2 regions of the Mesorhizobium sp. M0663 genome follow, and region 1 is predicted to be linked to the other one. Evidence: riboswitches for the same ligand, from Rfam matches in the RefSeq annotation. Region 1 holds a riboswitch; the other holds the start of a gene.

Region 1 (3,408 bases):
ACTTCGCCGTCCTGCGGTTCGATCAGCCCGGCGGCGATCTTGAGGAGCGTCGACTTGCCAGAGCCGTTGCGGCCGACCAGGGCGATCTTGTCGCCAGCAGAGGCCGTCAGGGCGGCACCGTCGAGCAGCGGCGTGCCGCCAAAGGTCAGCTTTATCCCGTCGAGATTGAGAATTGGCGGCGCCATGTCGGCTTTCTGGGCTCAGCTTTCCGGAAGAGGATAGGGATGTGCGAGCAGCAGCGCGCGGCCGCTGGCCAGCGCGATTTCCAACCGGCCCCTGACCTCGTTGGAAATGGTCAGCGAGGAGCCGAACGCAACCTCGACACGGTCGAGCGGCCATTTGGCACCGGTGACGCTCAGGCCGGCGAGATCGGAGAAGCCGAGCACCGAAAACAGCGTGCCGTCGGCATAGTCGAAGCCAGTCTTTCCCGGCAGCAAGGGAATGCCTTCCTGTGCGCCGCTGGTCAAAAGCACTTCCGTCCCGCCTTCCGCCAGCCGGACGCTTAGCGCCAGATGCAGGAAGATGTGGTCGGTGCGTTTGCCGCCGAAGGCGCCTGCGAGCACAAGGCTTGTCGCACCGCGTTCGAGCGCGGCGGCGATAGCGAGTTCACCGTCGGTCTTGTCCTTTTCAGCGGGAAACACCTGCCGTGGCACGGCGGCCAGATCTTCCGGCAAATCGGCAGGCACCGAATCGAAATCGCCGACCCAGAGTTCCGGCCTCAGGCCCAGCATACGGGCATGGCCGATGCCGGAGTCGGCAGCGATGACACGCGAGCCTTCGACCTGGCGGTCGAGCAGCGGCGTGCGGATGAGATCGCCGCCAAGCAGGATGGTGAATGTGCTCATATCTCGTGGCCCTTACCAGCCCTGCCCCGGAAACGGAAGATGAAACGGCAGACGAAACGGAAGGCTGGGCTTTGGATGCCCGGCAAACTTCCGCTTGCGCAGCACTTCGGCCGGGCCTATGTGTCGCAACGCTCTAACGGGGTGCCGGACGCGATTTTCGCGGACCGGCTGAGAGGCAAGACTGCCAACCCGCTGAACCTGATCCGGTTTGTACCGGCGGAGGGATTAGACGTTTCGGACAGCCCGACGCCTCAATTCCTTTCAACGCGAACGAAGGAGGCGCCGATGCGCAGTTTTTTCCACTCTCTTGTCTCAATTGTCCTGCTTGCGGCATCCGCGCTCGCCTTGCCAGGGCAGGCATCGGCACAGGATAGACTGATGGTCTATACCTATGAAAGCTTCACCGCCGATTGGGGTCCGGGACCGGCGGTGAAGAAGGCCTTCGAGGCCGAATGCAGTTGCGTCGTCGAATTCGTCTCGGTCGCCGACGGCGTGGCGCTGCTCAACCGTGTGAAGCTGGAAGGCGCCGCGACCAAGGCCGATATCGTACTTGGCCTCGATACCAATTTGACGGCGGATGCCAAGGCAACCGGCCTGTTTTCGCCGCATGGCGCAATATCGGGCGTCAGTGTGCCGGGCGGCTGGAGCGACGATATTTTCGTGCCGTTCGACTATGGCTATTTCGCCGTCGTCTACGATACCGAAAAACTGAAGAGCCCGCCGAAGAGCCTCAGGGAATTGGTCGAGGGCGATGCCGGAGAGAAGATCGTCATCCAGGATCCGCGCACCTCGACGCCGGGCCTTGGCCTGCTGCTGTGGGTCAAGTCGGTCTATGGCGACAAGGCGCCGGAAGCCTGGGCCAAACTCAAGGCGAAGGTGCTGACGGTAACGCCGGGCTGGAGCGAGGCCTACGGCCTGTTCACCAAGGGCGAGGCGCCGATGGTGCTGTCCTACACCACCTCGCCGGCCTACCACATGGTCGCCGAAAACACCGAGCGCTACCAGGCGGCGTCCTTCGAGGAGGGCGAATATCTGCAGATCGAGGTTGCGGGGATCACCACCAAGGGTGCGAAGAACCCGCTGGCAGAAAAGTTCATTGCCTTCATGACCGGACCGAAATTCCAGGATGTCATTCCCGAAACCAACTGGATGTTCCCGGCCGGCAAAACCGACAAGCCGCTCAACCCGGCGTTCGACAAGCTGGTCAAGCCGACCAAGACCTTGCTGTTCAGCCCGGAAGACGTCGCGGCCAACCGCAAGGCCTGGGTCGATGAGTGGCTTGCGGCGATGAGCAAGTAGGGCTCAAGCCTCGTCGGATGTTTACGCCAAGCCACCCCCCTCTGGCCTGCCGGCCATCTCCCCCTCAAGGGGGGAGATCGGCAGCTTTGTCGCCTCTCCTCGTCCTGCCACTTGTGAGATTGGCGAAGGCGGCTGAGTGCGCAATCTCCCCCCTTGAGGGGGAGATGGCCGGCAGGCCAGAGAGGGGTGGGCTCGGCCATTGTCAGGTATTTCCTTCGATCAACGCCTGTCTCGGGTAGCGCGACATGCGTACGCGTCATCCGGCCGATCCCCGCGTCACCGCCGGCATCGTCGCGCTCGCTGCCATCGCGCTGCTTATCGGCGGAGCATTCGCCGGGCTCCTCGTCGAAGCTACGCGCGACCTGTCCGGCGCCGCTTCCGCCTTCGATTCCTATCTCCTGCGTGTTGCCCGCTTCACGCTCTGGCAGGCTCTGTTGTCGACCCTGCTCTCCGTCGCACCGGCGCTGTTCGTCGCGCGCGCCCTGTCGCGGCATCCGCGTTTTTTCGGGCGAGGCTTCATCCTCCAGCTTTTCGCCGTGCCGCTGGCGCTGCCGGCCATTGTTGCCGCACTCGGTGTCTTGGCACTCTATGGCCGCGCCGGGTATTTCGCCGGCACGCTCGGCGCGATTGGCGGGCAGAGCTGGCCCGGCATCTATGGCCTGTCGGGCATTCTCGTCGCCCACGTCTTCTTCAACCTGCCGCTGGCGACGCGGCTGTTCCTGGAAGCGCTGCAGACCGTGCCGGCCGACCAATGGCGGCTGGCGAGCCAGCTTGGCATGGGGGCTGCGCCGGCCTTCCGGCTGATCGAATGGCCGCCGCTGCGTGCGGCCTTGCCGGGCGTTGCCGGGCTCGTTTTCATGCTGTGCATCACCTCCTTCACCATCGTGCTTACGCTCGGCGGCGGACCCAGAGCGACGACGCTGGAGGTTGCCATCTACCAGGCGCTGCGTTTCGACTTCGACCCGGCGCGGGCTGTGACGCTGACCCTGCTGCAGATTGCCCTGACCTTCGTCGTCGTGCTGGCCTTGACGCGGCTCGGCGCCAATATGGTCGGGGATGCCAATCTGCCGGTGGCGCCGCGCCGGTATTTTTCAGCCGGTGCGGCCGAGACCGTGCTGAACCCATTGGCGATCGGGCTCGCACTGCTGTTTGTCGCCGGGCCGATGGCGGCCACGTTGGCAGCCGGGCTTGGCGCCGATCTCGGCCGCCTGGCCGGCGAGAGCGCGGTGCGGCAAGCGACGGCGACCAGTGCCGTACTCTCCCT
Region 2 (3,408 bases), on a different contig from region 1:
GCGGTATTTCGCCGCCATCGCCGCCATGCCCTCTTTCTGTGCCTCGGCGCGGATGTCGTGGGAAATTCGCATCGAGCAGAATTTCGGTCCGCACATCGAGCAGAAATGCGCCAGCTTGTGCGCCTCCTTGGGCAAGGTCTGGTCGTGGAAGGACCGTGCGGTTTCGGGGTCGAGCGACAGGTTGAACTGGTCCTCCCAGCGGAACTCGAAGCGCGCGCGGGAAAGGGCGTCATCCCTGACTTTCGCCGCCGGGTGGCCCTTCGCCAGGTCGGCCGCGTGCGCTGCGATCTTGTAGGTGATCACGCCGGTCTTGACGTCATCGCGGTCGGGAAGGCCGAGATGCTCCTTGGGCGTGACGTAGCAGAGCATGGCCGTTCCGAACCAGCCGATCATCGCCGCGCCGATGCCGGAAGTGATGTGGTCGTAGCCCGGCGCGATGTCGGTCGTCAGCGGTCCAAGCGTATAGAACGGCGCCTCGCCACAGACGGCGAGCTGCTTGTCCATGTTCGCCTTGATCTTGTGCATCGGCACGTGGCCGGGCCCCTCGATCATCACCTGGCAATCTTTCGCCCAGGCGATCTGCGTCAGCTCGCCGAGCGTTTCCAGCTCGGCGAATTGCGCCGCGTCGTTGGCATCGGCGATCGAGCCGGGACGAAGGCCGTCGCCGAGCGAGAAGGAGACGTCATAAGCGCGGCAGATGTCGCAGATCTCCGCAAAGTGCTCGTAGAGGAAGCTTTCCCGGTGATGGTGCAGGCACCATTTTGCCATGATCGAGCCACCGCGCGAGACGATACCCGTGACCCGGTCAACGGTCAGCGGGATGTAATGCAGCCGCACGCCGGCGTGGATGGTGAAATAGTCAACGCCTTGCTCGGCCTGCTCGATCAACGTGTCGCGGTAGACCTCCCAGGTCAGGTCCTCGGCGATGCCACCAACCTTTTCGAGCGCCTGGTAGAGCGGCACCGTGCCGATCGGCACCGGCGAGTTGCGCACGATCCATTCGCGGATGTTGTGGATGTTGCGGCCGGTCGACAGATCCATCACCGTGTCGGCGCCCCAGCGGATCGCCCACACCATCTTTTCGACCTCTTCAGCCATCGACGATGTGACGGCGGAGTTACCGATATTGGCGTTGATCTTGACCAGGAAATTGCGGCCGATGATCATCGGTTCGCTCTCGGGATGATTGATGTTGGCGGGAATGATCGCGCGTCCGCGCGCCACCTCGTCCCGCACGAACTCCGGCGTTACGAAATCGGGGATGGCCGCGCCGAAGGCCTCGCCGTCGCGCTGCAGCTTGCCGCGCGACATCTGACGGCCGAGGTTCTCGCGGATGGCGACGAACTCCATCTCGGGGGTGATGATGCCGGCGCGCGCATAGGCAAGCTGTGTCACCGCCTTGCCGGTCTGGGCCCGGAGTGGCCGGTTGCGGACTGGAAATTCCGGTGTTAGGCGCTCGCCTGCCGCAAACCCATTGTCTTCTGGCCGGACGTGGCGGCCGTCATAGGCTTCGACATCGCCGCGCGCGGTGACCCATTCATGGCGAAGCCGTGCAAGGCCGTTTTCGATGCTGGTTTCGACAGTCGGGTCGGTATAGGGGCCGGACGGATCGTAAGCGGTCACCGGCGGCTCGCCTGCCGTCGGATGGACGGAGATTTCGCGCATCGGCACCCTGAGCTGCGGGTGGATGGTACCGGATTTGTGGATTTTGCGTGAGGCAGGCAGCGGTCCCGTCGAGACGGCGGGGGTGAGGGCATTCATCTTGAGGCTCCTTTGCTCGTTGCATTGGAGACCCAGTTCTGTGCCGGAAGGATGAAAAGACGCTTCTGTCGACCTGCCGAAACAGGACCTCGGGCGTGAACTCCCGCAGAGCGCTTGCACCGTCCCTACGCCAGTATGAACTGGATCAGGTTCAACGGGTCACTGCGCCGCGAAAGCCAGCAGTATCTCAGCCCCTTGCCGGGACTCCCCTGGTGAATGCCTCAAGTTGAACGGGCCGGCGTTGTCTTGTCAAGCGCATGTTCGTCCTGCGGCGGCGGTGGGCGGCAATCAAATTGGGCCCAAATTGGGCCGACGGCCTCGCCATGGGTCGCGGAGAAGTTCCGCGGGAGATAGGGCAGGTGTGGCCAAAGCTGCATTTGCCTCGTCAAACTTGATGTGACATTGACGTAGACGGAACTGCTGCGTTTCAAGGATCTTAAGCCGTCAACGCCTGATCGGAACAGAACTGGTGGGCCGCCCGAACGCCCCACAAACATCGTGCTCTCGATCACCTCTTATTGTCGCCGGAAAAGGGGTGATCGACCAATCGATCAAGTCGACCGCTCGCTGAAGGGCGCCCTCGGTTTCAGCACGGCTGGGCGAAGTGGCAATGACATGTCCAATCCAGTCTCGGAAATCCCCCTTCCTGACGATCGGTGTCTTGGGTTCAACATTCAATTTGACCTCGGCCACACCTGATATAGCAGCTGCCTGAGTGTCGCCACCAATCCAGTCGAGGGTGCCATCTTGATCAGGAAGCAGGAATCGCGCGGCCGCAGTATGCGAATGCTTTTTGCGCAGATCCCATTCCTCGCCAATGACAAGCTTGATGTGCTCGGTTACGAGGTCGACACCGTAAGCTAACTGGACCAGCTGAGGGTCGGGCGCGCCACTAAGACGCGGATTGATTTCAATGACAACTGGACCGCGTTTCGTGCACCGGAGTTCAATGTTAGTTGGCCCCCAGCCAAGGCCGAGAGCCCGCAAACAGCTCAGCGAAACATCGGCGATGCGCTCACGCTCCTGATCAGTCAGCAGGGCCGGATAGGTCACCTCACGAATGACGAAATGGGGGAGGGGACCAAAGTCATTGGCGCAAATCGCAACGACCTCATTCCCCATAACATTAATGCTATAGAACGGGCCCTGTGCGAATTCTTCGACGAGTATTTTCGGTGTAGACCGCCATATGTGCTTTCCGCCCAATAGATAAGTCGTATGTTCGGCTACGTCTTCGAGGCTGCGGCACAATCGGACACCGATGCTGCCGCTGCCTACTGCCGGCTTAAGAATCACGGGCAGGCCGATCTCTGCAGCCGAGCTTTCTACCTCCGCCGCATTCGTTGCCAACCGATAGGCCGGTATTGGAACGCCGGCCTGCGCGAGGAGTTGGCGTTGCTTGAATTTGTCGCAGCTTCGTTCAATCGATTCAGGGTTCGGTCCCGGTAGATCGAAATGCCGGCAAAGCTTGCCAACTGTCGCATAGATCGATTCATGGTCCCCGGCAAAGCCAGTAATGCCAGCAATGTCGTGGGTAGCACGCAGCCGCGAACATTCGCGGACCAACGCTTCGAGATTGCCAGTGTCGACACGGATTGCCTCAACGTTTTCCGCCGAAAGATAGTCGTACCGAGGTGGATCAGCCGT

Evidence for each region. A riboswitch is a leader RNA that binds a small molecule or an ion and turns the genes downstream of it on or off. The one in region 1 is predicted to bind thiamine pyrophosphate.
Region 2: linked by a shared signal. The riboswitch ahead of thiC (phosphomethylpyrimidine synthase ThiC) and the one ahead of thiB (thiamine ABC transporter substrate binding subunit) in region 1 are both predicted to bind thiamine pyrophosphate.

What each region holds. Positions count from the first base shown of each region.
Region 1 is NZ_JAMYPX010000005.1:195,174-198,581, reverse strand. Features, by position in the region: gene NKI54_RS13190 (ABC-F family ATP-binding cassette domain-containing protein) at 1-185, opposite strand, end outside; gene NKI54_RS13185 (thiamine diphosphokinase) at 201-845, opposite strand; TPP riboswitch at 973-1,087, shown strand; gene thiB (thiamine ABC transporter substrate binding subunit) at 1,131-2,144, shown strand; gene thiP (thiamine/thiamine pyrophosphate ABC transporter permease) at 2,390-3,408, shown strand, end outside.
Region 2 is NZ_JAMYPX010000026.1:33,176-36,583, reverse strand. Features, by position in the region: gene thiC (phosphomethylpyrimidine synthase ThiC) at 1-1,761, opposite strand, end outside; TPP riboswitch at 1,866-1,982, opposite strand; gene NKI54_RS29025 (ATP-grasp domain-containing protein) at 2,206-3,408, opposite strand, start outside.